Regions from separate parts of the Ligilactobacillus murinus genome, predicted to be linked through region 1. Evidence: predicted binding sites of a transcription regulator. Region 1 holds the regulator's gene; each other region holds the start of a gene.

Region 1 (2,280 bases):
GATCCAAGCTTCCACTACATCGATCCTGCAACAAAAAAATAACTAAAAATAGGTTGGACACATAAGTCACAACCTATTTTTAGTTTTAAATTATTTTTTAGACATATTTTGCTTCATTGAAGCCATCATTTGATGAAGTTTCTTTTCAGAAGGCTTTTGCCCCATCTGAATCATCATCGTCCGCAACATCTGTTCATTGATCGGCGGATTTTTCTTCAAATAGTCTTCCATGTACTTACGAGCAGCAAAGAAACCACCAACAAAGCCAAGGATAAGCGCTAAGACTACAAGTACGATCCAAATTCCAGTAGACATTCCAGCACCCCCTTCTCATTATATTCATTCAACTACTTATTCTACACAAATTATCCTTAAAAATAAAGCGCTAAACAGCTTTAATTATCACGCAAACCACGTTCACGTTGGATCTTTTTCACCTTTTCTGGAGTAACTTCATTGCCATCTTTATCGTAGACTTGTAACATTTCTACGTGGCTACGGAAGTTTTCTCTAAACATCGCTAAGTAAGTCTTACGCAATTCTTGTTGCTCTTCTTTTTCAGCTTCTGTTAGTGTGCCTTCTTTTTTCTTTTTAGACAATTCATTGATACGATCGATCAGCTCTTGTGGGATCGCACTTTTTTTTGCTTCCGTCTTTTCTGACGTTTGTTCTAATGTTTCGTCTTTTTCCATATTAAATTCCTCTTTTCCAAGATGATCTATCTTCTATATTCTAGCTCAAAATTTTAAGAAAGTCATTAGTTTAGTCGCTTTCTTTTCGATAAAGCAAACGCTTGTTTGTAACTGCTGATTTTCTATGTTATAATTACCCTATAGAAATGTATTGAGGTGTTCAAAATGACAAAAGCATCCGAAAAAAGACAGCTAAATATTTTGCGTTTTATCTACAATACAGTTGAGAGCAAAGGTTATCCACCGACTGTGCGCGAGATCTGTCAAGCAGTCTCACTTTCTTCGACCTCAACTGTACACGGTCATTTAGCACGCTTAACTAAGAAAGGTTTTCTCAAAAAAGATCCTACTAAGCCACGGGCAATGGAAGTTACCCTTGCTGGTCTAGAAGCTCTAGGGATCAAAACTACTTTAAATGAGATCCCAGTCATCGGAACTGTGACCGCAGGGATGCCGATCTTAACTGTTGAAGAAACAACTGATTACTTTCCATTACCACCTAATTTAAGTGATGCCAATGATTTGTTCATGTTGAACATCCGTGGTGAAAGCATGATCGATGCTGGGATCTTAGATGGTGATCAAGTTATCGTTAGAAAACAGTCTGCTGCTGACAATGGTGATATCGTGATCGCCATGACCGAAGACGATGAGGCAACATGCAAGCGATTCTACAAAGAAGACGGGTATTTTAGATTACAACCTGAAAATGAAACGATGGATCCGATCATCTTGGATAATGTCGTAATTTTAGGCAAAGTCATCGGACTCTACCGTGATATGATCTAAAGTCGGTATTTTAGTAACTAGGAGTTTAAAGACTTCTAGTTTTTTTAATTCCAAAAAAAAGATGCCTCAAAGTGCATCTTTTAGAACTATTTACCTTCCTTAGCCATTTTTAGCAGTTCTTCTGCATGTTCTAGTGTCAAAGTCGTGATCGAAGAACCTGACAGCATCCGGGCTAGTTCTTCGATCCGTTCTTTATCATTTAAGATCGTAAGCGAAGTTTCAGTCCGCCCATTGGCTACATGTTTAGCAATAAAATAATGGTGGTCTGCCACAGCTGCGACCTGTGGCAAGTGGGTGATACACAGCACCTGCGAATTAGTTGCGATCTGGCTGATCTTTTCAGCGATCGCTTGTGCGACACGTCCACTGACCCCAGTATCGACCTCATCGAAAATAATACTCGTCACACCTTTATTTTGAGCAAAGATCGTCTTTAGCGCGAGCATGATCCGCGATAATTCACCACCAGAAGCGATCCTTGCTAAAGCCCCCATTTCTTCTCCGGGATTAGTTTGAATATAAAATTCGACCCGATCAAGGCCAGTTTCAGTCAATTGTCCATTCGCCGGTAAAAATCGCACTTCAAAAACAGCTTTATCCATATATAGTGCACTCAACTGCTGATGGATCTCAGCTTCAAGCCGTTTAGCAGTCTGCTTACGCAACTCACTGATCTCTAACGCTAATTTTTTTGCCTTGCTATGAGCTTCTTTGACCTGCTCGACTTGCTGTTCTAAGTTTTCATCGCTTTGTTGCATCGTTTCAAGTTCGCGTTTTATCTTATCGTAATAAGCCAAGA
Region 2 (2,280 bases), 560 kb from region 1:
CGTGCTGGTTATGAAACGAGTGCCTTTGCAACGACGCCTGAGCCTAATTCTGCTCAAAATGAAGCTAAACGGGCAGCTCAAGCAGGCTTTAACTTGATCATTGCAGCTGGTGGTGATGGCACGATCAATGAAGTCGTTAATGGGATCGCCCCTCTAAAACACCGGCCAAAGTTGGGGATCATTCCCGCCGGTACGACCAATGACTATGCGCGGGCTTTAAAGATACCGCGGGAAAGTCCGATCGAAGCGGCTAAAGTCATCGCCAATGGTAAAACGGTCAAGATGGATATCGGGCGAGCTAATGACAAATATTTTGTCAATATTGCAGCCGGTGGTCTCTTGAGTGAATTGACATATGCAGTGCCATCTGAATTCAAGACCCTTTTTGGCTACTTGGCTTACCTGGTTAAGGGGGCTGAGTTATTGCCCCGGGTCAAACCGATCAATATGCACCTTGAATATGATGATGGTGTTTATGACGGTAAAGCATCAATGTTTTTCTTAGCTTTGACTAATTCAGTCGGGGGCTTTGAACAGATCGTACCTGACGCCAGTTTAGATGATGGAAAATTTACCTTGATCGTGGTCAAGACGAGTAATCTATTAGAAATGATGCGCTTGATCACAATGGTCTTAAACGGTGGTAAACACATCAATGACGCTAATATCCTCTATGTTAAAACCTCTAAATTGGTCGCTAAGCCAGTCGATGAAAAAATGATGATCAATATTGATGGTGAATACGGTGGGGATGCGCCGATGAAATTCAAGAACTTGAAGCGCCATATTGAGATCTTTGCCAATACCCAAGCGATCCCAAAGCGGGCGATCACAGAAGTCAAAGAAGATGAAGGTATGGACGAAGCCAAGAAAAACTTTGTTGATGGTGTTCAAGAACTTGATGAATCTGACAATATCAAATTAGATAAGTAGCTAAGAACTCGTTGTTTTGATTTGGAGCAACGAGTTTTTTAGTTAAATTTAGCTTGCCTTATAGTTCACTTCAAGGTAACTGGCTGCTTTTTTGTTAGAGCAAGTACATTAGTTTTGTTTTTTACAAACTAATGTTCGGTATGATAAAATGGAAACGACAGATAAACGGAGGTGAGGGCATGCAACAAGGATCGATCTTTGAGGACCAAGTAAATGAACCGCTAGCCAGTCGTTTACGACCAGAGAATTTAGAGCAAGTTTTCGGGCAGACGCATTTATTAGGACCAGGTAAGATCTTAAAGGAATTGATCACTCAAGATCGAGTAACTTCGATGATCTTGTGGGGCCCACCCGGTGTGGGAAAGACGACGTTGGCTCAAGTTATCGCTAAGCAGACTAAAGCAGGTTTTATCTCATTTAGTGCGGTCACAAGTGGGATCAAAGAGATCAAAAAGATCATGCAAGAAGCCGAAGCTAATACTGCTTATGGCCAAAAGACGATCGTTTTCGTAGATGAGATCCATCGTTTCAATAAGGCGCAACAAGATGCTTTTTTACCGTTTGTGGAGAATGGGAGTATTGTTTTGATCGGGGCAACGACAGAGAATCCATCTTTTGAGATCAATTCAGCGCTTTTATCCAGGTTGAAAGTCTTTGTCTTAAAGCAACTGACGAAAGAACAATTAGTTGAGCTGTTGGACCGTGCTTGTCGAGTAGGCTTTGAAAAAGAGCTCACTGCTTCAAAGACGTTATTAGAGCAGATCGCGCTCTTTAGTGACGGGGATGCGCGAAATGCCTTAAATACATTAGAGATGCTAGTTGATAATGGAAATGTCAGCCAAGATGGAACTTTAGAACTAAGTGATGATCTGTTGAGTCAAGTTTTAGGGGAAAAGACACTCAAATATGATAAGAACGGTGAAGACCATTATGACTTGATCTCAGCTTTGCATAAATCCATGCGTAATAGCGATGTTGATGCAGCGATCTATTGGTTGAATCGGATGCTAGCCGGTGGCGAAGATCCGTTATATATTGCCCGGCGCTTGTTGCGTTTTGCCAGTGAAGATATCGGTTTAGCTGATAACAATGCCTTGAATCTAGTTGTTAATGTTTTTCAAACGTGTCAATTTATCGGAATGCCTGAATGTAATGTGCATTTGACCCAAGCAGTGATCTATCTATCTTTGGCACCTAAATCTAATGCTGTTTATAAAGCGACTACCAGAGTTGCTAAAGATGTCAAACAGACTTTAAATGAACCGGTGCCACTGCAGATCAGAAATGGGACGACCAAGTTGATGAAAGAATTAGGCTATGGCAAAGGTTATGAGTTAGCCCATTTTA
Region 3 (2,280 bases), 480 kb from region 1:
TCGTTGTTCTAAGCGTTGGGCCTCTAATAGATTACCATCAGCGCGCAAAACTTCTAACCTTTGAGCTAATTCAGCCTCGATGCTCTTGATAGCTCCTTCTAAACGTTCGCCACTTGTCAAAAAGTGCGTTGCTGGGAAGATAACAACGTGATTGCGCTCACCTAAGATCTCGCCAGTCAAAGGGTCAACTTCTCGGATCCGATCGATCTCATCACCAAAAAATTCGACCCTAAGCGCTTGTTCATCTCGTGAAGCGGGAAAGATCTCGACTACATCCCCCCGGACACGAAAACGCCCCCGTTGAAAGTCGATATCGTTACGTTCAAATTGAACATCGATCAATTGGTTCAACAACTTGTCCCGTTCAAGCTCTTGCCCAACTCGCAATGAAAGAGCTTGATCACGGTATTCTTTGGGGTCACCTAACCCAAAGATCGATGAAACTGAGGCCACTACGATCACATCATTGCGCTCTAATAGCGAACTAGTCGCAGAGTGACGTAATTTATCGATTTCATCGTTGATGCTTGAATCCTTTTCGATATAAGTATCACTTGAAGGAACATAAGCTTCAGGTTGATAGTAATCGTAGTAGGATACAAAATACTCAACAGCATTGTCTGGGAAAAATTCTTTAAACTCGCCATAGAGCTGGCCTGCCAGGGTCTTATTATGAGCTAAGACCAAAGTTGGCTTATTGACTTTGGCGATCACATTTGAGATCGTAAAAGTTTTCCCTGTCCCAGTAGCCCCTAATAAGATCTGTTCTTTTTTACCCGCTTTGATCCCTGCTGCAAGCTCACTGATCGCTTGCGGTTGGTCTCCAGTTGGTTGATATTTTGAAACTAATTTGAACTCTTTATCGGCTTGACGTTCGATCAAATGATTACCCCCTCATTAAAAACTATTGCTTACAAGATTATACCACAACGAACGTATTTTCGCATCAGCAGAACCAAAAAAGACACGGCTGATCACCGTGTCTTCAACAGCTAATAGCTAAACTTTAGCCCTTGATGAAATCATTGATCGCTTTTTCAAATTTTTCACATTTAGCTTGTGCATCAGCTTCGGAAGTACCTTGTGTTCCAATGTAAAATTTGATCTTTGGTTCTGTACCTGAAGGACGAACTGCGATCCAAGTTCCATCTTCAAGGAAGTATTTCAAAACATTTGACTTAGGCAAGTTGATCGTTGTCACATTACCTTCTGCATCTTGACGACTGGAAGCTTGATAGTCCTCAGCTGCGATCACTTTATACCCAGCAAAATCAGTTGGCAATTCTTGCCGGAACTTAGCCATCAAGTCTTTGATCTCTTGTGCACCTTCGATCCCATCAAAGGTCAAAGCGATCGTCTTTTCAGCAAAATAGCCGTATTTTTCAAATAACTCTTGTAGACCATCATATAAATTCTTACCTTGTTTCTTGTAAAAAGCAGCTACTTCAGCTAATAGTACTAAAGATTGGATCGCATCTTTATCGCGCACAAACGGACGGATCAAATAACCATAACTTTCTTCAAAACCTAACATGAAGCTGTGTTCATTTGTTTCTTCAAAGTGTTGGATCTGTTCAGCGATAAACTTGAACCCAGTCAAGACATTGATCGTTTCGATCCCAAAGTCAGCCGCAACTTTAGCAGCAAATTCACTAGAAACGATCGATTTTACTAAAGCCCCATTTGCTGGTAAGTTACCTGCTTTTTTACGAGCTGTTAAAATATAATTCAACATCAAAGCTGCGATCTGGTTACCCGTCAACAATTCATATTCACCATCTGGTTGTCGAACGGCTGCTCCTAAACGATCAGCGTCAGGGTCGACAGCCACTAAAAGATCAGCTTTTTGGCTCTTGCCTAATTTGATCGCTAAATCAAAAGCTTCTGTAAACTCTGGATTTGGATGTTCAACGGTTGGAAACTCTGGGTCTGGCATAGCTTGTTCTGGGACCATTGTAAAGTCTTCAAAACCTGCTTGACGTAAAGCCTTTTCACCTAACATCCCACCAGTACCGTGAAGTGGCGTAAAGACCAACTTCATCGTTTTGCCTTCTTCAGCAACTAACTCACGGTCGATCGTTACTTCTTTAGCATTTTCTAAATAAACTTCGTCAACTTCTGAACCGATGACTTGCAATGTGTTGTCATTGATCAAAGCGTCTTTATCAGCAACTTCGACTGCAAAAAGATCATCAACTTCACGAATATAATTTGTGATCATATCTGATTCTTTTGGTGGCATTTGAGCCCCATCTTCACCATAGATCTTATAACCGTTAT

The links. The regulator LexA, encoded in region 1, represses DNA repair genes until DNA is damaged. The targets are predictions, from matches to a motif close to CNAACANNTGTTNG.
Region 2: CPS94_RS01065 (replication-associated recombination protein A) is a predicted target of LexA. The motif match lies at 1,058-1,071, and genes of this name have one in related genera.
Region 3: uvrB (excinuclease ABC subunit UvrB) is a predicted target of LexA. The motif match lies at 931-944, and genes of this name have one in related genera.

The regions. Positions count from the first base shown of each region.
Region 1 covers NZ_CP023565.1:797,531-799,810, forward strand. The annotation lists gene CPS94_RS03955 (lysophospholipid acyltransferase family protein) at 1-42, shown strand, start outside; gene CPS94_RS03960 (YneF family protein) at 91-315, opposite strand; gene CPS94_RS03965 (DUF896 domain-containing protein) at 396-692, opposite strand; gene lexA (transcriptional repressor LexA) at 858-1,481, shown strand; gene recN (DNA repair protein RecN) at 1,568-2,280, opposite strand, start outside.
Region 2 covers NZ_CP023565.1:233,801-236,080, forward strand. The annotation lists gene CPS94_RS01060 (diacylglycerol kinase) at 1-933, shown strand, start outside; gene CPS94_RS01065 (replication-associated recombination protein A) at 1,113-2,280, shown strand, end outside.
Region 3 covers NZ_CP023565.1:321,346-323,625, reverse strand. The annotation lists gene uvrB (excinuclease ABC subunit UvrB) at 1-882, opposite strand, end outside; gene CPS94_RS01565 (phospho-sugar mutase) at 1,007-2,280, opposite strand, start outside.